4 regions of the Thalassolituus sp. UBA675 genome follow, and region 4 is predicted to be linked to each of the others. Evidence: predicted binding sites of a transcription regulator. Region 4 holds the regulator's gene; each other region holds the start of a gene.
What was found. Region 4 encodes FNR, which switches genes on or off when oxygen is low (the NO sensors DNR and NnrR bind a similar motif). Its sites were predicted from a motif close to TTGATNTANATCAA; they were not measured.
Positions count from the first base shown of each region.

Region 1: a site for FNR is predicted at 7,011-7,024, ahead of hemN (oxygen-independent coproporphyrinogen III oxidase). Genes of this name have one in related genera too.
Region 2: a site for FNR is predicted at 1,208-1,221, ahead of B3007_RS10815 (bacteriohemerythrin). Genes of this name have one in related genera too.
Region 3: a site for FNR is predicted at 755-768, ahead of uspE (universal stress protein UspE). Genes of this name have one in related genera too.

Region 1 is NZ_DBNJ01000024.1:95,378-103,290, reverse strand. It holds gene pta (phosphate acetyltransferase) at 1-388, opposite strand, end outside; gene B3007_RS10030 (acetate/propionate family kinase) at 381-1,565, opposite strand; gene B3007_RS10025 (PilZ domain-containing protein) at 1,603-1,938, opposite strand; gene B3007_RS10020 (glucosaminidase domain-containing protein) at 1,935-2,729, opposite strand; gene B3007_RS10015 (GGDEF domain-containing response regulator) at 3,064-4,002, shown strand; gene B3007_RS10010 (GNAT family N-acetyltransferase) at 4,038-4,793, opposite strand; gene B3007_RS10005 (hypothetical protein) at 4,926-5,489, shown strand; gene hemN (oxygen-independent coproporphyrinogen III oxidase) at 5,541-6,917, opposite strand; gene B3007_RS09995 (TetR/AcrR family transcriptional regulator) at 7,284-7,913, shown strand, end outside.
Region 2 is NZ_DBNJ01000026.1:20,522-28,434, reverse strand. It holds gene B3007_RS10820 (D-hexose-6-phosphate mutarotase) at 1-729, shown strand, start outside; gene B3007_RS10815 (bacteriohemerythrin) at 713-1,141, opposite strand; gene B3007_RS10810 (LysR family transcriptional regulator) at 1,290-2,225, opposite strand; gene B3007_RS10805 (substrate-binding periplasmic protein) at 2,295-3,053, opposite strand; gene B3007_RS10800 (homoserine dehydrogenase) at 3,202-4,506, opposite strand; gene B3007_RS10795 (glycine cleavage system protein R) at 4,693-5,208, shown strand; gene B3007_RS10790 (methyl-accepting chemotaxis protein) at 5,226-6,782, opposite strand; gene B3007_RS10785 (DMT family transporter) at 6,933-7,829, shown strand; gene B3007_RS10780 (hypothetical protein) at 7,863-7,913, opposite strand, start outside.
Region 3 is NZ_DBNJ01000009.1:294,789-302,701, reverse strand. It holds gene B3007_RS05160 (LysR family transcriptional regulator) at 1-690, shown strand, start outside; gene uspE (universal stress protein UspE) at 841-1,767, shown strand; gene B3007_RS05150 (flavodoxin family protein) at 1,803-2,282, shown strand; gene B3007_RS05145 (propionyl-CoA synthetase) at 2,397-4,286, opposite strand; gene sucD (succinate--CoA ligase subunit alpha) at 4,435-5,307, opposite strand; gene sucC (ADP-forming succinate--CoA ligase subunit beta) at 5,307-6,473, opposite strand; gene lpdA (dihydrolipoyl dehydrogenase) at 6,715-7,913, opposite strand, start outside.
Region 4 is NZ_DBNJ01000026.1:326,499-334,411, forward strand. It holds gene B3007_RS12220 (hypothetical protein) at 1-199, shown strand, start outside; gene ttcA (tRNA 2-thiocytidine(32) synthetase TtcA) at 205-1,167, opposite strand; gene B3007_RS12230 (hypothetical protein) at 1,224-1,718, opposite strand; gene fnr (fumarate/nitrate reduction transcriptional regulator Fnr) at 1,973-2,737, opposite strand; gene B3007_RS12240 (sulfite exporter TauE/SafE family protein) at 2,766-3,443, opposite strand; gene ccoS (cbb3-type cytochrome oxidase assembly protein CcoS) at 3,436-3,669, opposite strand; gene B3007_RS12250 (heavy metal translocating P-type ATPase) at 3,672-6,113, opposite strand; gene B3007_RS12255 (FixH family protein) at 6,110-6,604, opposite strand; gene ccoG (cytochrome c oxidase accessory protein CcoG) at 6,699-7,913, opposite strand, start outside.

The DNA.
Region 1 (7,913 bases), on a different contig from region 4:
AAATGTCGGCACCCATGGCTTTGGCAATTTCAACATTAAGTTTGGCGGTATAGGGCTCGCTCCGGTCTGGTACCAGACCTTCGATGATCACCACATCGCAGCCTTCGGCCACCTGAGCGTGAAGGCCGACGGCATCCTCCAGAGTGCGATCCAGCATGCCATTACTGACCGACTGCTGAACATCCGCCAGTGCCATCGGTTCTGGGGTGTCGAGGTGGAGAACACTGCGGATGAGCTGAGTGGAGCGTTCGTTGGCCGAAGAACCTGGGGCGATCGGTTTCACAAAGCCGACTTTCAGGCCCTGAGCATCGAGGGCCTGAATCAGGCCAAGGCTGATGGTTGTCAAGCCGCTTTCAGTATCGGTCGGGGCGATGAAAATATTAATCATGGTCAGATGTCAGCCTGTATGTGTCCTGCGCGATCATGCGCTCTTCGTCGGTGGGAACTACCATGACCAAGGGGGTGCCCTGTTCACTGATTCGCCCGGTTTCGTTGCCGTTCGATTGGTTAAATTCGCTATTGAGACGATACGGAATGTTCTTCCAGCACGCCAGAATGCGCTGCCGAATGTTGGCCGAATGCTCGCCAATGCCGCCGGTGAATACGACTGCATCGGTGTGCGTGAAGTTGGTGCTGAGTGCAGCTAGGTGACGGGCAGTACGGAAGCAGAATGCATCGATCGCACGTCGCGCGGCTTCATCCCCCTCAGATTCCGCTTCAAGAAGAGTCCGCATGTCGTTGCTGAGCCCACCGGAAAGTCCTAACAGACCGCTTTCCCGGTTGAGCGAAGTCATCAAGTCATCGAGTGGCTGCTCCGCGGCCTTACTCATAAATTCAATCAGCCCTGGGTCAATATCACCACTGCGTGTGCCCATAACCAGGCCTTCAAGAGGAGTCAGCCCCATGGTCGTATCAACGGACTGACCCTGGCGGATTGCGCAGGCACTGCAGCCATTCCCTAAGTGAGCAATGATCAGATTGAGGTCTTCGGGCGACTGCTTTAACCGGCGCGCGGTTTCAGCAGCAACAAACCGATAACTTGTACCGTGAAAACCGTAACGGCGGACACCGTAATCTTTGTACCAGGCATAGGGTACGGCATAGAGGTACGTAGACTCAGGGATGGTCTGGTGAAATGCGGTATCAAACACAGCAACGTTGGGCACGCCCGGGAGTAATTCGCCGCAGAGTTCGATTCCCATAAGGTTCATCGGGTTATGCAGTGGTGCTAGTCCAGACACTTTCTTGAGTTCTACAATGGTTTCCTGATCCAGGGTACAGCTCTGGATAAAAGATTCGCCGCCATGGACAACCCGGTGTCCAATACCTCTGAGCCCTTTCAACTGAGCTTCCGCGGCCTTGATGAATGTTGTCAGTGCGGCACTGTGATCCATGCTACCCGAGGTCTGAAGTTCAATCTCCCCCGAGACTGACAACGAGGCTTGTTCTGTTCCCAGGCGGTCGGCATTAGCCTCTATAACCGGGTTAGTTTCTTCAGCGTTATTGTATAGGGCAAGCTTGAGAGAGGAGCTGCCACAGTTAACTACCAGTACCGAGCCTTCCATCGGTGTTTATATCTCCTGTCCGTATGTTGAGTCGGGGTTAGCCTGGCCGGATATTCTGGCTTGCCAGGTACCCCAATAATCTCAGGGTGATATCGCCGTCGTGCTGTAAAAGTCGCTCTTTATGGAAGCGGAGGCTGTAACGACTGCCCTGTGCTCCGGGCTCCGCTCGAACGATCTGAGCCGGGATATTCTTCAATTCATGTTCTGCAGCGGAAATTGTCAGGTTGACCCGTGCGCCAATTGGCAATTGCCCCTGGCTTATGACTGTTATGCCGTCGGTGGAAAGCCAGGTTACTGTGCCTGAGATACTGCGTCGCTTCAGAGGAAGCCAGTGATGACGAAACAGCGTGACCTCGATATGTGACTCTGTCATGAATCTGAGGTTTCCGGCTGATCGTACTTTCCCAATTTGTTGAATCTGATCATGCTGCGCACTTCATCTATGTATTCATGGCCTCGTTCGGAATAACTTTCGAGCCCACCTGCGACCACAGTGCCGCTGGCAAAGCCTTTGCTTTTCATTGCTTCTGAGCGGATGCGGCGTAATTCGCGATACGCGTCATGGCGGTTAATGTTCAACATGTAGCTGCGCACGCTGGCGTACGGACTTTTGAAAGAAGCCACTTCGTGAAATGCATCGCCTGCTCGCTGCTCAGGCACAATACCGCAGCCCTTGCTGAAGCACCACTGACCAAACAGATTGTTACCTTTCACGGCAAACCTTGAAGTTCCCCAGGCCGATTCGTTGGCTGCCTGCGCCATGGCGAGGCTTGGCGGGACCGGAGCTACGCGCACTAACAGGCGTTCTATCAGCTTACTGGTCTCTTTTACGTCCTCGAGTCGGTACTTTGCGGCCAACGTCTGCAAAAATTCGTTCGCTTTGTCATCCAGCTCGTCGTACTTCCCATACTCCTTTATAGCGAGAAGGGCTGAACGTTCGGCCATAATCTCCCGGTTCGCTTCATCTGCCAGGCGTTCGATAAATGAGAAGAAGGCCTGCTTCTTTTCTTTGACATTGGTGTATGAAGAAAAGTCCGGGAGTTTCTCTTTGCTGATCGTTTTATCCACGGTGAAGTCTGTTGCGACATCGGGTTGATTGCTGCATCCGGAAAATAGAAATGCCGCTATCACGAGGCCATACAGACAGATCGTACGTACGAACATAGGGAGAAACTCCTCTTAAAAACATGAACTTAGTTTATCAGGTTCCTCTGTGGGGGTTGAAGGTGCCTGTAACAATGGCCTTCTGCAAGTCACTGCTGGGGCCCGGAATAGGACAAATCGGGTTAAGGTTGACAATATCCTGACGGAAAAAAGTGCTTAACTTTTAATTTAACTGGCGTCCAGTAATTAAACGTTAAATTTTATTAACAAGGCGCAAGAATACGATATGCTGGCCGATAATATTCAAGGCAGGTTTGAGAGTTTTCAGTGCAGACAGTGAACGGTTTTGCGACTCAGACCAGCCTAACTTGGACAACGGTCGGGGCACCGGAATATGGCAACAGAACCCATTATTTTAATTGCAGATGAGACTCTGTCTGTGCAGGCTCAGCTTGGTGAAGCGCTGGGTAAGCAAGTATCGCTGGTAAGCGCGATGAATCAGGAGCAACTGGATTACTGGATCGATCAACCAGACCGCAAGCCAGACCTGTTAGTCGTAGATCAGAATTTTACCGGACAGCAATTGTCGCGCTTCTGCCATTATTGGAAGCAGGACCCTGAAACCCGTCAGATCGGTCTGATTGTGATGGGCCCTGATGATGACGATGTGGAAATCTCTTCACTGGGTGCAGGTGCTGATGCGTATCTGCGTAAGCCGCTTAATTCTCAACTGTGCCGTCTCCGGATTGATCAGTTATTGGCAGCGCGCAAAGAAATGCAGCGTCTGGAATCATTGTCTGTTACTGATGGCCTGACTGGTATCGCAAACCGCCGCTATTTCGATGATTTTCTGAAAGCCGAATGGCTGCGAGCGAAGCGTGAGGGCGGCAATATCGGCCTGATCATGGTGGATATCGATCATTTCAAAGCGTTTAACGACCACTATGGTCACCTTGAGGGCGATCACTGTCTGCAGAAAGTAGCAGCGACGCTGAAAGAGCAGGCGCAGCGCCCGCGGGATCTGGTCGCCCGCTTTGGCGGTGAAGAATTCGCGGTGGTTCTGCCATCCATTCATTTTGATGGCATGAAAGTGGTGGCGGATCGAATCCGTTCTTCACTGACAGAAGCAGCCATGCCTCACGAAGCGTCGGATACCAGTGATATTCTGACGGTAAGCATGGGACTGGCATGGGCAGAGCCGTCTTCGTCTGACAGTATGGAAGCCTTGATTGAAGCAGCAGATGAAGCCTTGTATGCGGCTAAAGCAGGCGGGCGCAATCGTTACAGCGAGACGGTTGATCTTGCTTCTATCCGGTCGTTGATGACCAATTGAAAGACAGGGGGCAATTAGCCCCACTGTCGGATTCTTCAGCCGCGCAGAATGCGGCTGAGGAAGCGGTAGTTCATATCTTCCCGGCGCAGCAGAATCATAGCGTCGGCGACTCCGAAGTCTGCATCCAGGTACGGTTCACCACAGATTTTTACGCCAATTCTCAGGTAGGCCTTCAGCAATGACGGAACCAGGGACTTACCGTCGAGTTCAGTATTGGTCGCAGGCACCGGAATTTTGGGAACAGCGCGCAGGTTGTCAGGGGTCATATGTTTTTCACGCAGATGATCCATGATGGCGTTGGCCTGCTCGAAACCACCAGATACAGGAATTGAACAACACCCCATCAGGTAGTCGATGCGGTTCACTTCCATATACTCTGCAAGGAATCCCCAGAGATAGCCAATGGCGGCACCCGTGCGGAAATCAGGATCAACACAGGTACGACCGATTTCCATGTACGTCTTGCCCGGTTTCAGGACTTTACTCAGGTCAAACTCGGTAGACGAATAGAAGCCGCCGGCGCGGGCTGCCAGGTCATTGGTCAGGATACGACTGTAGGCAACGACGGTATCGGTATCGTTGTCCTTTACGATCAGGTGCATGCAGATGTCATCGAAACGATCTTTATCGATGCCCATGTCCGCGCCTTGAACGTCGGCACCCATGTCTTCGGCAAAAACACGGTAACGGAGCTCAAGCGCCTGACGAATCTCACGCGGATCTGAAGTAATGCGTGCCACCATGCCGGTTGCTGGCTCTGTGGCTCTCAGTTGGGCATTAGACTGTGCCATGTGTTTTCCTGTTTCTTTTTTCACGCCGGAATTTATAACAGTTCTGTGACAAACGGATGACATTTCCGTGCAGAACCTTACCTCTCGTGTGGCCTGTCAGAAAGCGGCTATCCTAAGTGCATGGAGGTAATTATGAAACCTTTGTTACAGATATTTTTATTGTTTTTCTGTGCGTCTTCACATGCTGTCCCCTATATCAGTCCGGAAGCAGCGATTGAGGTACTCAATCGTGATTACGCTGGTGAAACTTTATACTGGAAACCAGCTTCCTTGCCATTGACTCTATCGCAGTCAGATCGCAGCGCTGAGGCCAGTCAGCTGGCGGAACTCTTCGACATGGAGTTGATCGGGCGTGAGCGGAAAATTTCGACTGAGGAAATAGAAAAAGGGCGCAAGCGTGTGGTCGTTGCCTGGCGTTACTACTGGTTAGATGACGCAGTTACTGGGATGCCATACGGTACGCGGCGTGTAAAGTCTCTGGTGACGATGACGGACCCGATCGAGCGCGATGCCCGATGGTTTGTCGAAGTAAATATTCGGTGGTTTGTCGACGGTCTGGCAGACTGGATCAGCGAGCCGGTCTTCAGGCGTGCAAGACCTCTCAGGCGCGCTATGGAGTCCGAAGAAAAGCCCTTTGAAGCGACCCTTTACCTTGAGTACGTCGATCACCACTGGCGTTTGTGGCAGCCAGAGTAGGTCTGGTGCCACATCGTTCGATGCATAGCTCTGGCAGGGCGATAAAGCGATTCAGATGGCCTTAGAAAACCGCGGAGTTTCGTTCTCATCCCGGTATGCATCAAACGCCATACATACCTGACGGACCATCAGGCGTCCGGCATTGGTAACACTGATGGCTTCACTTGTAACCGTCACCAGTCCATCCTTTTCCATTTCACGCAATTGTTCTGTCGAGCGACTCAGATAGGAGCGGCTGTCGATGGCAAAGAGTGTATTCAGATCATCGAACTTAACCGTCAGATGACAGAGCAGGCTCATAATGACTGTCTTTCTGATCAGGTCGTCTGTGGTTGATGAAACTTGCCGCATCGTTGGAAGCAGCCCCTTGTTGAGTTGCTCGCCCCAGTTGCCCAGGTCCGTCTGGTTCTGGAAAAAAGAAGAGCCAATCTGACTGATGGAAGACACGCCGAAGCCGATCAGGTCACAGTTACCATGAGTGGTGTAGCCCTGGAAATTACGGTGTAGCTTGCCTTTCTGTTGAGCAATGGCCAGCTCATCGTCCGGTAGGGCGAAGTGGTCCATACCTATGTATTGATAGCCCGCTTGATCGAGCCTGGTGATGGCCGTACCGAAGATGGCCAGCTTCTCAGGCGCATCCGGGAGGTCCTCTGAGTTAATGCGACGCTGAGGCATAAAACGCTCTGGCAGGTGAGCGTAATTAAAGATGGAGAGTCTGTCCGGGCGCATATCGATGATGCGCTCCAGTGTCTCGGCAAAGGTTGATCGGGTCTGGTGAGGTAAACCATAGATAAGATCAATATTAATAGACCTGAACCCCAGCGCCCGCGCGTCTCGCATCACAGCCTCAATCATTTCCTCTGGCTGAACACGGTTCACAGCAATCTGCACACGCTCGTTCAGATCCTGAACACCAAAGCTGACGCGGTTAAAGCCTAGGTCCCGTAGGGTCTTCAGGGTGTCAGGGCCCAGCTCTCGAGGGTCAATTTCAATCGAGAAATCTGAACTCTCGTTATCCTGAAGGCTGAACCTCTGACGAACGTATGTCATCAGTTGTCGCAACTGATCATCACTCAGGTACGTTGGCGTGCCGCCCCCCAGGTGCAGTTGCTCAACCGGACGTGAGCGGTCAACCAATGCCGCTTTCAGATCGATTTCACGGTAAAGCTCTGCCAGGTAGGCTTCTGCGCGGTCTCTGTGTTTTGTCACTATTTTGTTGCAGCCGCAGTAGTAACAGACGTGACGGCAGAAAGGGATGTGAAAGTAGAGCGATAGTGGTTTATCAGAGTCAGCAGCCAGCGCGGAGCGCTCACAGGCATCAGATGTCGCCGGTGTAAATTCCACCGCTGTAGGATAAGAGGTGTATCTCGGCCCGGCGCGGTTATAACGCTGGATCATCAGTGGGTCCCAAGTAAGGTGTTGCGACATGTGCTGGCCTGTTTTTTGAATATTTGAATAAGTATTGAAGAAGTAAGTGACGATGAATTAGCAGAAGAATACGCTTGCGATCAGCCGGGCATCTTGTCCTGAATCAAATCACGGGTAGATTCAAACGTCTCTTAGTCGGTTACTGATGGATGCTGCCAACAGCCTGATGAGGAATTTGGCGGGTTTGGTCTGGTGCTGGACAGGATAGTCCCTTAAAGTGTGGGGGATTGTTGAGGTTAGGCCTCTGATGGCCTTGATTTTATCAATGATTGATCGTTTTATAGTCGCTTTCCTGACTATGTACATGAAGTGCAGCGAAAAATTCTAATAAACATGCGTACATGATTGGAGCATTTGGGGTCAGCTATGCCTAAAAAGCCGTTTACACCGGAAGAAATTGCCGCGCAGCGCGAACGAATTATGGACAGCGCGTCGCACGTGATGGCTGAGGTTGGCTTTCATCATCTGTCGATGCGAAAACTGGCATCTCAACTCGGGATGACAGCAAGCAACATCTATAACTATTTTCCTAACAAAGAATCTCTGTTCGTTTTCACCCGTCGCCGCGGTTTTGAAATGGCGTTCCAGGATATTAACGAGCAGATGAGTCAGCATCTTGACCCGCGTTCGGCACTCTATAACTTTGCCGGGCACCTGATTCAGTTTGCGCAGCGCTCACCGGGCTATTACCAGCTGATGTTCCAGCCACCCAAAATGACGCTGACGGACCCGGAAGTTGTCGATCGTGACGTGCTACTCCAGGTGGATCGTCTGGCCGAAGAATGGCAGTCGCACCTGTTATCTATGCTGGCAGATGCGGTTCCGGCCATCTCTGCTGCCTCAGAGGCACGACAGAAACAACTGGCGTTGTTTTTCGTTTCGTCTCTGCATGGACTCATTGATACTTATTACTACAAAGCCCTGCCTAAACTGCTCTCAGGCGTTGATCTGATTCCTGATGATGTGGTCGAAACACACATCGGTTGGTTGCTGGCT
Region 2 (7,913 bases), 310 kb from region 4:
GAGGCTGCAGAATATAAAACCGGCACCTCTCTGCGTGGTGGAATCCCCATCTGCTGGCCCTGGTTCGGTGATGCTGCTAAGAATCCGTCATCTGTGGCAGCACATATCACCGGTGACAATGCACCAGCACACGGCTTCGCCCGCTCTCAGGACTGGAGCTTGACCTCTGTCGCTGAATCTGACTCAGACATTGTACTCAGCCTGTCTCTTGAGAATCCCGCACACCCAGCCTGGAACGGCGAGGCCTCACTTAAACTTGAGATAACCATGTCGGCTTCCGCGCTGACACTGGCTCTCACAACAACTGCCAGGCAGAAAAAGGTCACAGTCTCTCAGGCCTTGCATACCTATTTCCCTACGACCGATATTAACCAGACCAGCATCGCCGGACTTGAAGATGAGTCATATATCGATGCCCTCGATGGCTGGGTAACCAAAACGCAGAACGGACCTGTTGCATTCGTCGAAGAAACCGACCGGATTTACGCGGTGAGCCGCGATCTCACCCTGAAATCTCCCGGCTCAACCATGATTTTAAGCGGAAATAACCGCACTGCGATTGTCTGGAACCCGTGGATTGATAAAGGAGCACGCCTGAGTCAGTTTGAGAATGACGCCTGGAAAAACATGTTCTGCGTTGAGTCCGCGGATGTTATGGACGCCGCAGTATCGCTTGAGCCTGGCGAAAGCCATACTTTGCGCATGACCCTGGTTAACCGATCAATTTAGCCCGACGGTTTGATTTGGCATAGGCGGCAGTGAGGTATTGCGCCGTCACCTGATCCAGTGTGTGAATGTGCTGAGTAAACCATTCAGGTAATATGTCCTGCAGGTACCTGAGCAATGGCTCAATGTCCTGAGCCGCGACATATCCCTTGAGAAGCTCAGTCATCTCCAGCAACACACGATCGTGCTGTTTCTTGTGTAATTCGAAACCTGGAAAGTGCGTCCTCTGCATTTCACGCTCTTCGTGTGCAAAATGCTCCTGGCAATGCTGAACTAGCCGTTTGAAGTGCTGAATCGAGAAGGTGCCCATCGTAAGCGCTTGTTCTGCATCATTCATGAGTCCCACAAAGGTCTCGTGTTCACGATTCATAAACTGAACAGACAACTGCGGGTAATCCCAGAACATCATGGACATAACTGCCCCCCCGAATTAATACCCTTATCAACAGGCTCTATTGTGTCCTAATTGGAGGGCATTGGCTTGATGTGAATCAAGCAGCGTGACAAATCCGGACAATTCGCCAAAAGCAGGCTAATAGCACTTAACAAGTAAGATGAGCAAATTAACAGTACTGCGCCACATCAACGATCGTACGCCGTAACCAACGATGCGCCTGATGATGCTGTAGCAAGGGGGACCATGCCATCTTGAGCTCGAACGGAGGAATCTTAAACGGAGGCTCTTTCACCTGCAGAGATGCTGACTCTGCCTGCATATCGGCTACCTTCCGAGGCAAAGTAGCAACCAGGTCATTGTTGAGCGCGAGTAACGCTGGCATCTGATAATGACGGGTAAATACAGATATTTTTCGTTTATGCCCCAACTTAGATAATGCATTGTCTACCCAACCCAGGCGCACGACCTTTTCCGGATCGATACCGACACCTGCGCCCATACCAGTTTTACTTACCCAGATATGCTTACTCGCCAGGTACGCGTCCAGATCAAATCGGTCAACATTGGGATGGTCTGGATTCACCAGACAGACGAAGTCATCCTGCCAGAGCGCCATCTGGTGAAAGGATTGAGGCATCTCATCAAAGCGGTTAATTGCCATATCGACTTTACCTGCTTCGACATCTTTAAACGTCACATCAGAAGGGGTGAGTACATCGAGAATAACATCGGGGGCATCACTGCGCAGACGCTTCACCAACTCCGGCACCAACGTAGATTCAGCGTAGTCACTCACCATAATCCGGAAAACGCGATGGCTGATTCTTGCGTCGAATTCCTCTTGAGGTTGCAGCGCCATCTGTAGCTCGCCCAAGGCTTTACGGATTACTGGCTGTAGCTCCTGAGCACGCTCTGTTGCTGTCATACCATCAGAAGTTCGCACCAGCAGAGGATCGCCAAACAGGTCTCTCAGTCGACGTAATCCATTACTCATAGCGGGCTGGGTAATGCCCAGCTGTTGAGCAGCTTTGGTTACGCTGCCTTCGCGAAGCAATACATCAAGATAAACGAGAAGATTGAGGTCAATACGATCAAGATTCATAGCAATGCAACGCAATAGGACATAGTCGCGAAGGGTACACTATTCATCTGAAGAATGAAAAAAAGAGAACTATTGATTAGGGTAATAGTTAGAGAATATCTCGTCCTGCGTGGCTCGTATGTCAATTTTGGCGAGCCCTTGATTAAGGATTTCAGCAAGGTCAGCGCTGCCCTCGTTGAAACAGACGTAGAGAGACTTTATCTCCAGCAGCGTTTGATGAAACAACAACTGATCCTGTACTGCATTGAGTTCCGGATTCGTTGCCAGTAAATAAGCGAATACGTGTTGATCAATAACCGAGAGATCAACCCGGCCGTAAACGAGTTTCATCAGATTGGTAACATCTGTCATAGCTTCACTGACATTCAGGGTCTGTTCAATAACCAGTTCATCAAACTCTATGGTATTGGCATACCCCTGAACGGTGCCTATGGTGTATGGCGTCAGATCCTCGAGCTTTTTCCAGTCGACTACCATATCAACCCTCTCTGCAAGGCCAAGAGGCCCGTATCCAACCGGATCCGAAAACACGATGCCCTCATTGACGTCTTCACGATAATACTCCGGGAAGAAACCATCCAGGCCGTAACTGCCATCGCTGCCCATTTTGACGGCTCTCTCCCATGGGTAAAAAATTACCTGAAGCTCATATCCCATGGCTGCAAAGGCACGACGCACTACTTCTGTAGTCGCCCCTTGATTCTTGAGTGTCTTACTGGTGTATGGCGCCCATTCCAGAGAAGCGAGTCGTACGACCTTTTCTTCTGCGACCGCAGAGAACGACATTCCCAGCATAAAAGCCAGAGAAACTACAATCCGACTCAACATAAGCCCTGTCCTGAATGAATAACTACTGGTTAAGAATATGCTAAACATATAAGAACGCCTCTCTTTTGTCTGTAAAGACAGTCAGAGAGGACAAAAAAACGGAGCCCTGAGGCTCCGTTTTCTGTCACAGATGGCGGTGTTACAGAGATCAGTCGAGATGCTCTACACGGATGCGGGTGATCTTGCCATGTGTACTGTCGAGGTTTTCAACGGCCTCGATCGCAGCGTTCATACGCGCTTCTTCCACTTTGTGGGTCAGAATAATGATCTGAGCCAGGTCGTTTTCCATACGCGGCTCTTTCTGAATCAAGGCTTCGATGTTGATGTCGTGCTCGCTCAGCGTGGTCGCTATGCTTGCCAGTACACCAGTACGGTCCTGAACCTGGATGCGCAGGTAGTATGCAGTTTCTACCTGTTCGATCGGCAATACACGCAAGTTATCAATGCTTTCACTGTCGAACGCCAGGTGATTCACACTGGCAGAAGCAGGTGCTTCGAGTGTGCGTGCGAGATCGATCACATCAGCGACCACGGCAGATGCAGTAGGTCCAGCGCCTGCGCCAGCACCTACGTACAGGGTATCGCCTACGGCATCACCATTTACGGTCACAGCGTTAAGTACGCCGTCGACTTTGGCAATCGGACGGTGCTCAGGGATCAGAGTCGGATGCACACGCAGGTCAATGCCCTTCTCGGTGCGGCTGCTGATCCCGAGGTGCTTGATGCGATAACCCAGCTCTTCTGCGTATTCAACGTCCTCTGGAGCCACTTTGCTGATACCTTCGGTATAGCAATGCTCAAACTGAAGCGGGATACCATAAGCGATCGACGCAAGAATGGTTAGCTTGTGTGCAGCATCAATACCTTCAACGTCAAACGTCGGATCAGCTTCGGCATACCCCAGCGCCTGGGCCTCTGCCAGTACGTCGGCAAAATCACGGCCTTTGTCACGCATTTCGGTCAGGATGAAGTTACCGGTACCGTTAATGATACCTGCAAGCCAGTTAATATGGTTTGCCGCCAGACCTTCACGAATGGCCTTGATGATCGGAATGCCACCGGCGACAGCGGCTTCGTACATCACAGACACGCCTTTCGCTTCCGCAGCAGCAAAGATTTCAGAGCCGTAAACGGCGATCAGAGCCTTGTTCGCAGTGACGACATGCTTGCCGTTTTCGATGGCGCCCATCACTACGTCTTTTGCTACGGTGTAGCCACCAATCAGTTCGACCACGATATCGATATCAGGATTGCTGATGACGTCGGCAACATCTTCTGTCGTCTTAACCGAGCCGATTTCCACCGCCGGGTTTGGATGACGCATGGCAACCTGCTCGATAATAATGTCCCGACCGGCACGGCGTGCAATATCTTTCGCATTATTAGTCAGTACGTTAAATGTACCACCGCCAACTGTACCTAAACCGCAGATACCTACTTTTACCGGTTTCAAGATCAAATCTCCTGTCAGGTCGATCAGACATGGCTTGTTACCATGCCCATAAGGGTTTGGGGCATAAATGTATCATATTAGAGGCTGGACGAAATCCCTGAGGGTATAAATTACTGCATTAGAATAGGAAGCCTCATAAGCCTGTGATAACGTTTCTGATCTAAAAATAATTCGTAAGGATCAAGCATGCCTGACTTTCTCGTTCTGACCGTCATTGCTGACGATAAACCAGGGATTGTAGAGAAGTTGTCTTCTGTGATTGCCGATCATCACGGCAATTGGCTCGAAAGCCGCATGGCTCAGATGGCAGGCAAGTTCGCAGGTATCCTGCGCATCAGTATTGATACTGAGAACAAGAGCAAGTTAGTCGCCGCTCTGTCCAGCCTCGACAACTCCGGGCTTCTGGTCCGGGTTGAAAATCCGGCCACTCCCCTCGCGTCTAAGGCGACTCACATTGTCAGCCTTAGTGTGGTAGGGAATGACCGCCCGGGCATTGTCAGGGAGGTATCTCAAGCCCTGGCGCAGATAGGCGTAAACGTACTCGAGCTGAGCACCAGTTGCGAACCTGCAGAGATGTCTGCGGTTCCTCTGTTCAGGAGTGAAATTCGCGCCAGTGTACCGGATACCCTGGATCATGATGACGTCAGTGACGCCCTGGAAGCACTCTCAGACGACCTGATGGTTGAACTACAGAACGACTGAACGACTAAACACCCTGATCAGCGGAATCGCTGAACGAGGTCGCGCAGGCCAGTAGACAGACGCCCAATGTCCTGCATCGTCGACGCGGCCTCGGTAGACTGGCTAAGGGACCCCTTAGCCAGCTCAGATACATTTCCGACCTGCTCCGTCATTTCGTTAGTCAGCACCGCCTGACGCTCTGCCGACTCGGCCATTGAGTCCGATACAGTAGCGATATCATCCACAGCGCATGAAATGCTCTTCAGCATCACTTCCATTTCATTCACTTTGCTCAAACCACCGGCTGCCGACTCCGAACCTCCTGCCGCCATGTCGACTGCAGTAGAAACGCTGACCGACAAATCGTTAATCACACGGTGGATATCGCTCGTTGTATCCTGAGTTTTCTGAGCGAGAGTCCGTACTTCATCGGCCACAACAGCAAATCCACGGCCTTGCTCTCCGGCTCGTGCCGACTCAATTGCCGCATTAAGAGCAAGCAGATTAGTTTGCTCAGCAATATCCTCAATGACACCAGCTGCGGCGGAAATCCGTGAGGTCTCTGACTCAATGGTCCGGACCGTCTCCGTAACTTTTTCAGTGATCTCATTCAGGGCTTCAATGGCCTTGTGGGTACTTGATGCCAGGTCTGTCCCTGACTTAACCAGTGTCTGAACCTGAACCGAGTTAGCCGCCGTTTCATGGATGTTTTTGGTCGTTGTTTCGATCGCATTACTGACTTCGCGCATCGCCTCAGTAATACGCTGGCTTTCACCCTGCTGCTTTTCTATCTGGCCGTGCGCACTCATAGACTTACTCAATCCCTCAGCAGTTTTTACCGACATGGCCTGAGCAGCATCTTCGATACGGGTGAGAATAGTATCCAAGCGTGCATTCTGACTGGTGAGTGCCATCGCCACCTGCCCAGCAGCATCATCGCGATTATGATAGACCCGCGCAGCAAGTGGATCGTTAAAGAAACCAGAAGACTGAACCGACAGATCTCTCAAGCGGCGCTTCAGGCGTGCGATAGAAAAGAGCAACACGCCAATCGCTCCAAACGACGCCCCCTCAATGGCTCCATTAACACCATTGATATGAAAGCCCGCAAAAATCATAAGAAGGAGAACAACAGGCAATGTAATCTGCTGTCGGATCTTCTTCAGGCGCTGCTTTCTGAGCCACGACCCATCATTCAGACCACGGTAAGCGGCTTCAGCTCTGGCAATCTGATCCCGGGAAGGTGCAGTACGCACTGACTCATAACCGACCGCAACCCCACCTTCTATGACTGGAGTGACATAGGCGCTGACCCAGTAATAATCACCGTTTTTGCAACGGTTCTTCACCAGCCCCATCCAGGGTGAACCTGCTTTCAGCTCCTTCCACATCGATTCATAGGCTTCGACGGGCATATCCGGATGGCGAACAATATTATGAGGCTGGCCAATGAGCTCCTCACGCGAATACCCGCTAACTTCAACAAAGGCGTCATTACAGTGAACGATCTTGCCCTTCAGATCGGTGGAGGAGATCAACTTCTGATCTTCAGAGAAAGTACGTTCCTTGTCAGTTACGGGTAAGTTCTTACGCATAATGTTTGTCCGGGTGGCCTGTATGAAAAATAGTAGCAGTGTTTCTGATTTGTGAAAGTCAGGCTCGGGAATTGGCATAATCCCATCTGTCCGAATGAGCCGGCCTGTGGAATACTCGCGCCCCATCCGTGTTTTTGAGAAGTGATATTCGTGTCGCACACCTCCGCCAGCCCCGTTGTTTTCAAAGCCGACATGATGTTGTTACTCGTGACCGTTCTTGCAGCGATCAGCTGGATGTTTTCAAAAGAAGCACTCGACGGATTCCCTCCTCTGTTGTTTATCGGCACTCGCTTCCTGTTCGCGGGCTTGCTTTTGGCCATCCCCGGATATTCAGGGCTTAAGAAGTTAACCAAACATCAATGGAAAGCCTCATCGGGCGTAGGAATACTGTTCGGCATCGCTATGAGTACCTGGATCATGGGGCTCTTCTATGCCACACATCTCGGAGAAGGATCTTTTATTACCAGCCTCGCCGTTGTTCTGGTTCCGCTCATTAGTTGGCTGTTCTTCGGTGATGCGATGTCGCGTGCCAGCTGGATTGCTCTGCCTCTGGCATTTGCAGGCATGGGGCTACTCTCATTGCAGCATGGTTTCAGACCTGAACTGAGCCAACTGCTGTTTTTCACCGCTGCACTTTTGCTATCAATGACCTTTATCCTTAACGGAAGGGCTGCGGCGCACGTGCCCGCGCTGGCACTCAGTGCTATTCAGCTATCGATTGTGGGGATCGTTGCTATCGCCCTGTCAGCGGGTGTGGAAGAATGGCCGGATACCTGGACCGCAGACATGTGGTGGTGGCTCCTTCTGAGTGTCACTGTTGGTACGGCTGCGCGCTTTTTTCTGCAGACCTATGCACAGGGTATGACAACGCCCTCGCACGCCGCGGTAATCATGATCGTAGAACCGGTCTGGACAGCGACCTTCGCTGCGCTCTGGTTCGGAGAAACCATGTCTCTCAGCCAACTCTTCGGCTGCTCGCTGATTTTTCTGTCACTCGTGGTAAACCGCTGGAGCGCTGTACGCATGTGGCTAGCCCGGAAAAGCTAGCCCGATAAGCTGATCTTGAGGCCCCCAGTAGTTCTAAGCGGGGCTCGGTGCGAGCAGCGGCCCCTGCCGTGTATCTGAAGAACG
Region 3 (7,913 bases), on a different contig from region 4:
CTGCTCCCCCGAGCGCAACATATTCTGGATCTTGTATCAGACACAGAACTTGAACTGGAGAATATATCCGGCGACATCAGCGGCAGCCTGACCTTAGCGACCAGCCACCATATCGGGCTACACCGACTACCGCCTGTTCTCAGGAAATTTGTACATGCTCACCCAAATGTGGATCTCGACCTGCAGTTTATGGGTTCTGAGCGTGCATACCAGGCGGTGAGACTACGTCAGGTCGACCTCGCACTGACAACACTGGAGCAAACACCTAAAAGTGACATTGCTGCCATCCCACTCTGGCAGGACGATATGGTATGCGTCTGTGCAGCCAATCATCGGCTGGCTGACATCCCCCAGGTCTTACTTCAGGACCTGTCGTCCGAGCCCGCCATATTGCCTGAGCCAGATACGATTACCTATCAGCTCATAAACAATGTCTTTGCTGCCGAAGGACTGACCTTAAAGGCACCCATGCCTACCAACTATCTCGAAACCATTAAGATGCTTGTCTCGGTCGGGATGGGCTGGTCGGTGCTGCCCTCATCAATGGTGAATGATGACGCTTTAACCGTAATCAACTGGCCGGGGACGAGTCTTCGCCGACAGCTTGGCGCCGTATTCCTGAAACATCGAACGCAAAGCAATGCAGCTACCGCACTGATGGACCTCCTGCACGCCAGTGCCGACGACTAAAGTAAGAACCTGACCGGCCAATAGGGGTCGTACCTTAAGGCGATTTACCTTAAGACTACTTACCTTGAGGCAGAGCAAGACGCTGACACCTGAAAGCGATATGCTCACTAAGAGAACGGACTACGCCATTGCGGCGCTGAGGAGAATATCATGCTCGATATCAATCACATTCTGGTAGTGCTGGATAAACACGACGAAGAGCAGCCTGGCCTGCAGCGCGCATGCTGGCTGGCGAACGCGCTTGATGCCGACCTGACATTAATCACCTCAGCCTGGGACAGCTTTAGCGACCAGGCCTCACAATTGGCAGACACGACCGCAAGTAGTGTGAAGCAAGCCCTCCTGCGTCAGGCGCAACTCTGGCTGGATTCGCTTACTGAGCTGGATAGCTGCAAAGGCCTGCGCGTAAATACAGAAGTTCATTGGCAGAAGCACCTGCACGATGCCGCCATTGAATCGGCTCGCGATACGGAGTTTGACCTGGTTATTAAGTCGACTCAGAAACACGGCCTGATCGATCGGCTGTTCTCGCACTCTGACTGGAACCTGATGCGCCACTGCCCGGCGCCTGTCATGATGGTTAAATCATCCGATGCCTGGAAGCACAACCGTATACTCGCCAGTATTGATGCCACCAGCTCAGACAAAGGGCACACTCTTATCAATGACAACATTTTGTCTTATGCAGAGCATCTGGCTGATCACTTTGATACGGACCTGCATATTGCAAACGCTTACCCTATGGTCGCTGTCGCCCTCGCCATGGTGCCTGAGGTTTCTCCACCAGAAGACATTCAGAATTACATTACTGACCAGCATAAAGAGGCAACAGCTCGCTGGGCCGAAAAGTTCAACGTCGCTGAAGATCATGTCCACGTACTTGAAGGTGATGCTGAACAAGTCGTGCCGGATGTGGCCGCAGAGATTGAAGCCGATCTCGTCGTCGTTGGCACTGTCGGTCGCGAAGGTCTGAGCGGTGTCCTGATTGGCAACACAGCAGAAGCGCTCGTCGATAAACTCAGTTGCGATGTATTAATCATTAAACCCAAAGACGGCGTTAATCCTGATATTGAATAGCCCACATATCGCGTAACCCCGTAAGTCGAGAGAATATGAAATCCGCTGATAAGCAGACAAAGAACCTCCTGATTATTGCGCACTGCCCCTCTGAAAATCTGGCCCGTCTCCGTGACGGGCTTATTTCTGGCATAGAAAAAGCTGGCGCTAATCTCACATTCACCGCCAAAGCACCGTTAGATGCAGGCGTCGATGAACTCATGCAAGCCGAAGGAGTTATCTTATTAACCCCTGAAAACCTGAGCTATATGTCAGGTGCAATGAAGGACTGGTTTGACCGCGTTTATTACCCGGTGCTGGACAACAAACAGGGACTCCCCTGTATAGCCATCGTACGTGCAGGCCACGATGGCACAGGCACTGTCCGCGCCCTGCAAACCATCACAACCGGATTACGCTGGCGCTGGGTTCAGGAACCAGTGGTGCTCAGAGGTGCGTGGCAGGAAGCATGGCTGGACGAAGTCGGTGAGATTGGTGAGGCCATCGCAACCGCTCTGTCAGAAGGTATTATTTAGCAGGATAAAAAAACGCCGACCCGAAGGCCGGCGTAGAGGGGGAGCAATCATAACGGTTGTTTTGCAACAACCGTAAGCTCAGATACGACATTCACGTATCAGTTCCTCAAAGTTTCATTTTCTTAAGCCTTTTTTTAATAAAACTTCTTCGATTTCGACAAGACACGCCGGATCATCGATAGTTGACGGAGTTTGGTACTCCTCACTGTTAGCGATGTTGCGCAACACCTTACGCAGAATCTTCCCTGAGCGGGTTTTCGGTAGACGCTGGACAACCACAGCATGACGGAAACTGGCAACGGCACCGATGTTGTCACGCACTCGCTGAATGACTTCGGACTCCAGAGTCGCTTCATCGATTGTCACACCATCTTTTAACAGAAGAAGACCCAGGGGTTCTTCGCCTTTGAGGTCACTGGCCTGGCCAATCACAGCGCACTCCGCAATTGCATCATGACCAGCCACAACCTCCTCCATTTCACCGGTCGACAGGCGGTGGCCTGCGACATTGATGATGTCATCGGTGCGCCCCTGAACAAACAGGTAGCCATCCTTATCGATGTAACCACCATCACCCGAAACGTAGTAGCCGTCGAAGGTACTCAGGTAACCATCCACAAAGCGGTCGTGATTGTTCCAGATCGTTGGCAGGCAGCCCGGGGGCATAGGTAATTTGATGGCAATACTGCCCTGCTCACCGGCAGGCACAGGCTTGCCGTGACCATCCAGAATTTCAACATTAAAACCAGGAGACGGACGCGTTACCGAGCCAGGCTTCGTTTCCGCAAGACCATAGCCCACGTGATTTCCCGCAATAGCCCAGCCAGTTTCCGTCTGCCACCAATGATCAACGACGGGCCGTTTCAGGTGCCCGACCACCCAGTCGTAAGTGGGTGGATCAAGGCGTTCACCGGCCATAAAAATGGTTGTTAATGCGCTGAGGTCGTACTGTCCGGCAAGAGCACACTCCGGGTCTTCCTTCCGTACAGCACGAAACGCCGTTGGTGCAGCAAATAAGGCCTTCACCTTATATTCAGCACACACCCGCCAGAAGGCTCCAGCGTCTGGTGTTTTAACCGGCTTGCCTTCATAAAAGACCGTAGTACAGCCGGTAATCAAAGGCGCATAAACAATATACGAATGCCCAACGACCCAGCCCACATCCGATGCCGCCCAGAAGACATCCCCCGGACCTATGTTATAGACGGAATCCATGGAATAACGCATCGCCACGGCATGGCCGCCATTATCGCGGACAACCCCTTTGGGCTTACCGGTAGTCCCTGACGTATAAAGAACATACAGGGGGTCCGTCGACAACACAGGCACACAGTCTGCTGGTGATGCTGACCCCAGCGCCTCTTGCCAATCCAGATCAAAACCAGCAGTCAGATCACAAGGATGCTGCTCTCGTTGCAGTACCAAACAGGAATCAGGTCGGTGACTCGCCATGGATAGCGCATCATTCACAATCGGTTTGTAGGGGATAATCCGGTCGACTTCTATTCCGCAGGAGGCCGTGACAAGCACTTTAGGCGTTGCATCATCAATACGGACGGCTAATTCGTTGGGCGCAAATCCACCAAACACCACCGAATGAACCGCCCCGAGACGAGCGCAAGCCAGCATAGCAATCGCGGCTTCAGGCACCATCGGCATATAGATAACAACCCGATCCCCCTTTTCTACGCCCCGGGCAGCCAGCACGCCTGCGAAAAGCGCCACTTCTTGGGTTAATTCACGATAGGTATAAGAGCGTTTGCTTCCAGTAACAGGCGAGTCGTAAATAAGTGCAGCCTGATCGCCACGGCCATTCAGAACGTGATAATCGAGTGCCAGAAAAGAAGTGTTCAATTCACCATCGGCAAACCAACGGTCTATTCCATTTTCATCCTGACTGAGTACCTTGGTTGGTTTTTTAAACCAGTGCACTTTCTCTGCCTGTGCAGACCAGAACGCCTTTGGATTGTCGCGAGCCTCGCGGTAATCGGTTTCATACATCATTAGCCACCTCCAGGTATTCATTCAGAATACGAAAGTCGACTAACAGCGCCTATTCGACTTAGGGATAGAATCGCGGTTGCTCTTAAAATAAAAAAGCCCGCGACTGAAACAGTGGCGGGCTTTTATATTGTCTGACTTCAGCTAAGACTTACCAGCCAGTCAGTTCCTTCAGTGTCTTACCGATATCAGCAAGGCTCTTACAGGTTGCTACACCAGCATCATTGAGCGCCGCGAATTTCTCGTCTGCTGTGCCTTTGCCGCCCGAGATAATCGCGCCGGCATGGCCCATACGCTTACCTGGAGGTGCAGTCACACCTGCAATGTAAGAAACCACAGGTTTAGTCACGTTCTCTTTGATGAAGGCTGCTGCTTCTTCTTCGGCAGTACCACCAATTTCACCAATCATTACGATGGCTTCAGTGGCAGGGTCTTCCTGGAACATTTTCAGGATATCAATGAAGTTAGAGCCCGGAATCGGGTCACCACCGATACCAACACAAGTCGACTGGCCGAAACCTTCGTCAGTGGTTTGCTTAACCGCTTCGTAAGTCAGGGTACCCGAGCGGGATACAATACCCACTTTGCCTGGCAGGTGAATATGACCAGGCATAATACCGATCTTACATTCTCCCGGAGTAATAACCCCTGGGCAGTTCGGACCGATCAGCTGCACACCAAGCTCATCGCACTTAACTTTTGCATCCAGCATATCCAGAGTAGGAATGCCTTCAGTAATACAAACGATCAGTTTGATACCGGCATTTGCCGCCTCAAGGATTGAGTCCTTACAGAACGGCGCAGGTACATAAATCACAGATGCCTCAGCCCCTGTAGCGTCAACGGCTTCAGCGACAGTATTAAACACTGGAAGGCCAAGGTGCTCAGTGCCACCTTTACCCGGTGTAACACCGCCAACCATCTTTGTGCCGTACTCAATGGCCTGCTCAGAATGGAAGGTACCTTGAGAGCCAGTGAAGCCCTGACAAATAACCTTGGTATCTTTATTAATTAAAATACTCATTATTTGCCCCCCGCAGCTTTAACCGCTTGCTCCGCAGCATCCGCAAGGCTGGTTGCTGCAATAATATTTAAACCACTTTCAGCCAGAACTTTAGAACCAAGTTCCGCATTGTTACCTTCGAGACGTACAACCACCGGCACTTTCACACCGACTTCTTTTACCGCCCCGATTACGCCTTCAGCGATCATGTCGCAGCGTACAATACCGCCGAAAATATTAATCAGAACGGCGCTGACATTTTCGTCGGAGAGAATAATTTTGAATGCTTCAACAACACGCTCTTTCGTCGCGCCGCCGCCCACATCCAGGAAGTTCGCAGGCTGGCCACCGTGCAACTTAACGATGTCCATGGTACCCATCGCCAGACCTGCACCATTCACCATACAACCAATGTTGCCATCAAGGGCGACATAGTTAAGTTCGAATTTCGCTGCGTGTGCTTCACGCTCATCTTCCTGAGAAGGATCGTGCATTTCCTGCAGATCTTTGTGGCGATACACAGCATTGCTATCGATGTTAATTTTCGCGTCGAGGCAGTGGAGATCGCCCTCATTGGTAACTACCAGAGGGTTAATTTCCAGCAATGCCAGATCTTTTTCGTGGAATAATTTAGACAGACCAAGGAAGATTTTTACAAATTGCCCTACTTGTTTTCCTTCAAGACCCAATTTAAAGGCCAGATCCCGGCCTTGGTACGGCTGCGCGCCTACTAAGGGATCAATCTCGGCTTTCAGGATTTTTTCAGGTGTTTCGTGTGCGACTTTCTCAATCTCCACACCACCTTCGGTCGATGCCATGAACACAACACGACGGGAAGAACGATCAACAACGGCACCGAGGTAGAGTTCCTGATCAATATCTGTGCAGGATTCAACCAGAATGCGAGAAACCGGCTGGCCGTTTTCATCTGTCTGATAGGTCACCAGGTTTTTACCCAGCCACTGATTAGCAAAATCGCTGATCTCTTCTTTTGAGCTGACCAGTTTCACACCACCGGCCTTACCGCGACCACCCGCATGTACCTGTGCTTTTACGACCCAACGGTCGCCACCGATTGTGTCGGCTGCTGCAGCTGCCTCTTCCGCTGTTTTTGCCGCCACTCCTTTTGAGACTAGCAGGCCGTACTGAGCGAACAGCTGCTTACCCTGATATTCGTGTAGGTTCATCGCTTTGTCCTGTTCTTACAATTTAACGTTCAGGTCTTGTCTGACGGAGACACATTGTATGGGTTCCGCCATTTCAGAAACTTGTGTGGAAAAGATAGTCCTGATTTTCTGATTAGAGAAATAAGGGGCCAATCCACCGTCGCTGTTACAGTTTAGACAGGTTGTAATAAAGCCACAAAAAAAAAGCCCGGTAAACCGGGCTTTAGTATTATGTCCTGCACACTGTGGTGCATAGACCAGCTTACTTGGCTTTAGGGCGACGATTGGCCTTATGAATGGCCTGATTGTTCACCGCAAGCGCAGCTTCATGCACAGCTTCAGAAATGGTTGGGTGTGCGAACACCATCATACCCACGTCTTCAGCGCTGGAACCGAATTCCATAGCAACAACGATCTGCTGACAAAGATCACCAGCATTCGGACCGATCACACTGGCACCAAGAATACGGTCAGTTTCAGCATCGGCGATAATCTTCACGAAGCCATCCGTATCTGCAGCGGCCATCGCCCGGCCATTAGCAGCGAACGGGAACATACCAACGTTATATTTTTCGCCATTTGCTTTCAGTTCATCTTCGGTTTTACCGACCCAGGCAATTTCTGGGTGCGTGTAAATAACAGAAGGAATGCAGTCGTAATTAATCTGCGCTTTATGACCGGCGATGCGCTCAGCAACCATGACGCCTTCTTCAGACGCTTTATGTGCCAACATAGGACCACGTACTACGTCACCTACAGCCCAGACTCCAGGAGCGTCTGTTTTACAGGTTTCGTCGACGTGAATAAAACCACGCTCATCAAGGTTAACGCCGCAGTCACCTGACAGCAGACCTTCAGTGTAAGGACGACGACCAACCGCTACGATCAGCTTGTCGAACTCTTCTGACTTTTCACCTTCAGAATCCTGATAGGTCACGGTCACTTTCTTACGCTTAACATCCGTACCAGTGACTCGTGCACCGACGCGAATATCCATGCCTTGCTTGCCAAACAGTTTCTTAGCTTCTTTAGCCACCGTCTGGTCGACAAGGTGAAGGAAATTATCCTGCGCTTCGAGAACCGTAACTTCTGAACCGAGACGACCCCATACAGAACCAAGCTCAAGACCGATAACACCGGCACCAATAACACCAAGGCGCTTAGGCACCTTAGTAAATTCCAGCGCACCGGTAGAATCAACAATAACGTCGTCGGCCAATGGCGCTGGAGGAATTTCAACCGGCACAGAACCCGTCGCGATAATTACGTTTTCTGCTTCAAGCACCTCAACGTTACCGCTGTGGTCAGTGAACTCTACCTGCTTGTTTGCAAGCAGTTTACCTGTCCCTTCAAACGACGTTACACCGTTTGCTTTAAACAGCGTCGCAACACCCATGGTCAGGTTTTTCACGATCTGTTCTTTGCGGGCCATCATCTTTTCGATGTCGATGGAGACCTTAC
Region 4 (7,913 bases):
GTTGGCCGTAGAGCCGCTTGAAAAAGACTATCTGGTCAGAATTGAAATGCCGCAGCCGACCCTGGCGCGGGATGCTTGTCGCCTCAAGGCGATGGCGGAAGATATGATGAATGAGCGACGTTACGAATTCGACCTGCTGCTCCGGGGGCCTGGCGACATGCAGGTCAATATTACGCGTATGCTTGGCGGCGGAGTCTGAGCGGGTCAGTCGTCCGACGCCAGAAGGTCAATGCGGGTACCCAGGTGGCTCTTATCCTGTTCGTCCTGCAGACCTTCGAAGTTCCACAGTTCGCGATCGCCCAGCTGTGATGGCGCAACGTTACAGACAGCGGCAAAGATGTTTTCACTGCGTCCTGGTTGTTCTTTCTCCCACTGAGCCAGCATTCCTTTGATGTTCTGACGCTGCAGGTTCTCTTGAGAACCGCACAGATTGCAGGGAATGATCGGGAATTCTTTCTCGATGGCAAACTTCTCAATGTCTTTTTCTTTGCAATACGCCAGAGGACGAATGAGAACGTGCTTTTTGTCGTCGCTGAGCAGCTTGGGCGGCATGGCCTTGAGCTTGCCGCCGTGGAACATATTCAGAAATAGAGTTTCGATGATGTCGTCACGGTGATGACCCAATGCAATCTTGTTGGCGCCAATCGATTCTGCATAGCCATACAGAGTACCGCGGCGCAGGCGTGAGCATAGCCCGCAGGTGGTTTTTCCTTCAGGGATGATCTCTTTAACGACGCTGTAGGTGTCTTTCTCGATGATATGGTAGGGCACGCCCACCTGTTCAAGGTAAGCCGGTAGGATATGCTCAGGGAAGCCTGGCTGTTTCTGATCCATATTGACGGCGATCAGCTCGAAGTTGACGGGCGCGCTCTTTTGCAGGCTCATCAGAATTTCCAGCATGGTGTAAGAGTCTTTGCCACCCGACAGACACACCATGATTTTGTCACCGTCTTCAATCATCCGGTAATCTTCGATGGCTTTGCCGACGTTACGACGAAGGCGCTTCTGGAGCTTGTTGAATTCGGTTCTGGATTTGCGTTCAGCTTGATTGGCTGCAGCTTCAGTAGCTTCTGCAGATAGCTCAGCGGCCGCTGGATCGAAGATCTCAGGCTGATAGCCTTCTTCAGGTTGTGAAACAGCAGATTCAGACACGTTCAATTCAGACATACAACACCCCATGCGTAGGGTGCGCTTTATATCAGAATGCGGTGCTTATATAAACATCAGGCCACAGCGTCACTGGATTCAACCAGTTCTTCATAGCGTTGCACGAAGTCCTGTACGCTCAGGTCGTCACGGGTGTGATAACAGTTTTTCCAGAGCGTTGCCAGATGCACCACACTGGCGCCACGGGGCAGGGTGAACTGAGGGTGGCGAACGTAGGCGAGCCAGGTAACAGCGGTCGCATAGGCGAGGTTTGTTGTTAGTTCAGCGTGCGGGTTCTCCAGGAATTCCCGTTGGCTGGCAATGCCTCGCACTTTACTGGCCAGTTCTGGCCGATCTGCAAGATAGTCATCCCAGATATGCCGGTGCGTCAGGCCATGCAGCCGGTAAATACCCGAGGTGCGTTGCCCCTCTGTTTTCAGGAATGAGCCCAGCTCAGACTCAATGGCTGCAGTACCCAGCAGTAAAAGCTCTGCGTCGGCACTGTTAGCGTCCAGTTTCTGCAGTGTTGGACGAATAACGTACGTCCGGAAATCATCAGCATCTATACCCATCAGAAACTCCAGAGGGTGTAATTTTGGCAGTCTCAATATCAGGAGCAATAAGCGTACCTGAATAACTGCCGGTACAGGCAGCGCCTGTTATCAGATGTTTACTCAATAGTACTGCCCAGTACGTGAAGCATAGTGATGCAGGTCTCAGGGGGAAGCAAATATTTGCGCACTGTGACCAATGTCTGATATAGCGAGCGAAAAGAGGATGAGCACGGTCCGTGTGCTCATTAGGATGCTAAAAGCCAAAATTTAAATCAGCTTTCTGCCTGATGCAGACACTCATCGTTGGCGCGTGTCAGGCCCGCGAGATCATACAGGGTGTCGCTGTCTTTCAGGATAATCTCTTTGCCCTGTGTTTCGATCAGTTCATTTTTCTGGAAGCGTGTGAACACTCGGCTGATGGTTTCTACCGCCAGGCCCAGGTAGTTACTGATGTCGACACGTGACATTGGCAGGCGGAAGTGAGTCGCTGAGAAACCACGACGCTGATAACGTTGCGAAATATCTAGTAGGAAAGAGGCAACACGTTCTTCTGCATTCTTCTTGCTGAGAAGCAGCATCATGTTCTGATCGTGCCGGATTTCAGTGCCCATGGTGGTCATCAGCTGACGACGCAAATCAGGTAGCTCATCCGCCAGTTGTTCAAGCTGCTGCAACGGAATTTCACATACTGTTGTGGTTTCGAGGGCTTTTGCCGTCAGCGGATACGTGCCTGCGTTGTAGCCAGACAATCCGATCAGCTCGCTGGCCAGGTGAAAACCTGTGATCTGCTCTTCGCCGTTACTTGCCAGGGTGTAGGTCTTCAGTGCACCCGTACGAACCGCGAATACAGACTGAAATTCTGTACCTTGCTGAAACAGCAGTTGGCCTTTCTGGATCGGGCGACCACGACGGATGATGTCGTCCAGACGTTCCATATCGCTTTCAGTCAGGGAAAGTGGCAGACACAGAGCATTCAGTGAGCAGGTCTGACAATGAGGCTGTGCTCCACGCATAGGAGCATTAACTGACGTTTTCATAGGCAAGAACGATCTCTAATACTTTAGATCAAGCGGCTGCGAACATGGCTGGTTGCCACACGGAGGCCAAAGTCCAGCAACCATAACCGATCAATAATAGGCCCGCAATATTTCGCGCCCACTGATGCCGAATAATATTCATCACGGATGCCGAGGCCAGCCCAGCGGATAAAATAGCGGGAAAGGTTCCGAGACCAAAAACAAACATGGTCAGGGCGCCCATCGCAGGCTGACCGTTAGCTGCTACCCAGCTCAGGGTGCTGTATATGAGCCCACACGGCAACCATCCCCACAACATGCCGAGAAGCCACTGGCTGGCTGGGTCTGAACGGCCCAGTCGTTTCTGGGCGTGGGGTTGAATTCTGCGCCAGAACAGTTGGCCAATTTGCTCAATGCGGGTGAGCCACAGTGCCCAGCGCGCGACGTAGAGACCCATTAATATGAGCATAACGCCTGCGATTGAACGTAGTGTGATCATCAGAGCTTCGTGCAGGCTCGACAGCCAAAGTCCGAGACTGCCAACAATCAGGCCTGCAAGGGTATAGCTGGTAATGCGGCCAAAATTGAACAGCAGTGAAGCCCGGACTCTGTGCTGGGTGTCCAGCTGTCCTGCTGCCGCGGCAACTCCACCACACATAACCAGGCAGTGGCTAGCACCAAATAAGCCAAGTAGCAGGGCGGTAAGGAGGGATAAGGGTTCAGTCATTCTTGGATTTTTTGGGTTCGCCGTCTGACTCTGAATCCGCGTCTGAATTGGTCTCAACGCTATCTTCGCGGCGCTCGTTCAGGTACTCATCATCATCGAACAGAATCTTGTGCGCGGGCGAATCCAGGTCATCAAACTGGCCGCCTTTCACAGCCCAGAAAAAGATGGCAACTGCAATGGCGAGCAGGGCAATCGACAGGGGAACCAGTACGTAAATAATATCCATGGTCAGCTCTCAGCAGTAAGTGCAGGTGGGCGACGGGTCAGTCGCAGAGCATTCAGAACGACAAGTAGTGAGCTGAATGACATGCCAATGGCCGCGGCCCAGGGCGGAACCAGACCGGCCGCCGCAAGTGGTAACGCGATCAGGTTGTATAGTAACGCCCAACCGATGTTCTGACGAATGACATTGCGGGTTTTATGGGAGACTGATAACGCATCAGCAATGACTTCAAGGCGGCCATTGGTCAGTAGGGTATCTGCGTTGGTTTTCGCAAGATCTGTAGCTTCATTCACGGCCAGCGAGACATCCGCGCCCGCAAGTACCGGAACATCATTAATACCATCTCCTACCATAAGAACAGTATCGCCCTTTTGTTGCCACTCGCGCACGATGGCAAGCTTATCTTCCGGGCTGAGGCCATTGCGGACATCGGTAATGCCGAGTTCATCAGCAACGAGGGTCGCAGATCGAGACGGGTCGCCGGTGAGCAGGGCGACTTCAATACCACGGGCTTTCAGTGTCTCGACCAACGGAGACGCACTGCGGCGTACTGTGTCATTGAGGAGAAACCAGGCCAACGGCTGATTATCATCGGCAAGCAATAACCACTGCCCTGATGCGCTCTCGGGCGGCAGAATTCCCTCCGGCCAGACGAAATCCGGGCGACCAAAACGGAATCTGTAGCCATTAACCTGACCACTGACGCCCTGACTCGGGTGGTGCTGAATATCTTCGGTAGGTAGCACCGGGTAGTGGCGAAACGCCTTAGCAATCGGGTGGCTGGCATGTTGTTCAAGCGATGCGACTACTGAGGCCAGAGTATCCTGATCCAGCTCCATCTTGTTGTCTGTACCGCCCGCAACAGGGCGGATTTCTGTCAGAGTCAGGTGCCCTAGCGTCAGGGTGCCGGTTTTGTCGAACACTACACGGTTCACTGACTGCAGAGTTTCCAGAACATGGCCTTTACTGATTAATAAGCCGCGTTCGCGCAGCGCCGTTGTTGCCGCTGTCAGAGTGGTTGGTGTAGCAAGTGACAGGGCACATGGGCAGGTAACGACGAGAACAGAGAGAGCGATAAAGAAGGCATGGTCGTTGCCCTGAAACATCCAGTAGCTGAACACCGACGCGGAGATAATCAGAACCGCGGCAACGAACCGACTGGCAATGCTGTCGGCAATAAGAGCGACTTTGGGCTTTTCCTGTTGCGCGCGATCCATCAGGCGAACGATGGTCGATAGCTGCGCATCGGCGCCGGTGGCCGTAACTTCCATCACGAGTGGGCTTTCGACGTTCATGGTGCCGCCGATCAGTGTGTCACCGGCTTGCTTGTTCAGTGGCATGTATTCGCCCGTCAGTGCCGATTCATCGACGGTGCTCTGTCCTTCAATCACAACGCCATCCGCAGGGACTGGGTACCCGGGTTTCAATAACAAACGGTCGCCGGTTGAAATGTCACCTGCGGCGATGATTTCTTCACCGTCCTGCGTTTGTTTCAGCGCTACATTCGGCAGAAGTGTCATCAGATTGTTGCCCGCTTTGCCCATTCGATGGCGGGCGCGCATTTCCAGAAAACGCCCAAGCAGCAGCAGGAAAGTGAACATACAGACGGAGTCAAAATAAACTTCGATGCCCTGGTTGAACGTGCTCCAGATACTGGCGCAGAAAGCGAGAATAATTGCCAGTGACACAGGTACATCCATGGTCAGATGGCGTGTCTTCAAATCGCGTATTGCCGCATCAAAGAACGGTCGGGCGCTGTATAACACGACCGGTAAGGTCAGAATCATCGAAGCGAAGCGCATAAAGACTTCGTACTGTTCGGCCATGCCGGCATACAGGGGCACCGCAAGCATCATTACCTGCATCATGCCGATACCGGCGACAGCGAGGCGCCGGATCGCTTTCTTGCCCTCGCGCTCGCGCTGCGCGTCGTCTTCTGTTGATGAAAACGGCGCGGCTTTGTAGCCGAGGCGGTAGATGGCTTCGAATATCTGGGAGAGCGCTATGTCGGTGTTATTCCACGCGACGACGAGGCGGTGGTTCGAGAGATTCAGCGTCGCCCGTTCGACGCCCTTCAGTTGATTAATTCTGTGCTCAATCAACCAGGCACAGGCGGCACAACTGATTCCGTCGATAATCAGTGTCGCTTCTTTCTCCTCTCCCTGCGTCGCAACAAACTGCTTCTGCAAGGCTTCGCTGTCATACAGACTGAGAGACTCGCGAGCGGTCAGGACCTCGTCGTCTTCGTTCGCAGGCGATATCTGTGGAAGTTCTGTGCGGTGACGGTAGTAATCTTTGAGACCAGAAGCAACGATGGTTTCGGCCACGGCTTTGCAGCCTGGGCAGCACATGGGTTCTTCTTTGCCATCGATGATGGCCGTCCACTGCTGGCCTGCTTTCAGCGGTTCACCGCAGTGAAAGCAGGGCGTACGGAGGGTTTGCGTCATTGAGTGACTGTCTGAATCTTCTTACCGTTTTCGATGACTGTACGCGCTGTAACGCGCCACTCCTGATCCGGGCTCGTCAGCCAGATAACGCGCTTCTGCGGCAGCTCCAGCTCATTGGCGGCAACGTACTGACCACCCGGAGTACGCTGCAGAAACAGAGTAAGGTCACGATCTTCTAGTGTCGGGTGAATCAACTGAAGCTGCAGAGAGCCAGGGTCTTCATCGGCAATGGAGGTCGCGTTTACGATGATTTCGTCTTCGGTGAAGGTCAGGTCTGCCTGAACATTGAGGCGGCGGGCGCCCTCATGAAACCGCAGATCCTGCGTATAGCTCATGCCGTCCTTGTAGTAACTGTTGCTCACGAGCGAGTCTTTGGTGTCGAGTGCGAGTGACAACATGATGAAGCCCCATACTACAGCGGCGAGCGGTACGCCGATGACAAGCAGCATCATGGGTTCTTTGTACCAAGGGGTCGTCTTTTCGCTAGTCATGCAAGGTATCCAGGGGAAAAATGAAAAATCGCCCAAGTGTAACTACTTGGGCGATAGGGCTCCAGTGCTACTGTGTCAGGAAGTTATATGACGTTCAGATCGCTCTTGGTGCGATAAAACGGCTTTCTTCCCGGGTCACTTCTTCACCGGTATCTTTGTTGACGATGACGAACTCAATGTCTGTTTTACTGGCCGAGGTTTTCACCTCATCCGGGTCGATTTCAAGGTTGATGGTGGTCTCTTTCAGCTCATTAACGCTGAGTTGATACTCAGTGTCGCCAAGCAGTCTGATTCCATCAAGACCATCGACGCTCAGGACATAGGTGTGCTCCTCCTGAGACATATTCATCATCTTCAGGGTATAGGCATTCTGAATCGTATCATTCACCGTGACCTGATAGAGGCGACCACGGTCGCGCTCGATATCCAGCTCAAACGGTGTGCGGTCGAGGATGGCATAGCCCAGGCCACCCATCATCAGAACCATGGCACCGGCGTAGCCAAACAGGCGAGGGCGAAGAATATGGGTTTTCTTGCCTTCAAGCTCGTTCTCTGTGGTGTAGCGGATCAGACCTCTAGGCTTATCGAGCTTTTCCATGATGTCATCACAGGCGTCGATACAAAGCGCACAGCCAATGCACTGGTATTGCAGGCCATCGCGGATATCAATGCCGGTTGGACATACCTGAACACACATTGAGCAGTCGACACAGTCGCCGAGTTGTTGTGTGTCGCCATCTGCTTTCGCTTTTTTGCTGCGTTTGCCACGAGGTTCGCCACGGTTGTAATCGTAAGATACGGCGAGGGTGTCGTTATCGTACATAACCGACTGGAAGCGGGCGTATGGGCACATATAGATGCAGACCTGCTCGCGCATCCAGCCAGCGTTCAGGTAAGTAGCAACCGTAAAGAAACCGATCCAGAAGATGGCCCAGGCACCGACGTCTCCAAAGGTGAAAATATCGACAACCAGCTCGCGAATCGGAGTGAAGTAACCAACGAAGGTGACACCCGTCCAAAAAGCAACAATGAGCCAGGCGATGTGCTTAATGCCCTTTTTACGCAGTTTCTCTGCCGACATCGGCGCTTTATCCAGCTTCATTCGCTGGTTGCGGGTACCTTCAGCGCGTTCTTCGATCCACATAAAAATAAACGACCACGCCGACTGCGGGCAGGTGTAGCCGCACCAGATCCGCCCCGCAAAATTGGTAATCGTAAACAGACCGAAAGCACAGATGATCAGCGCCCAGGACAGCAGCATGAAATCCTGAGGCCAGAAAGTGACGTTGAATATATGGAACTGACGTGC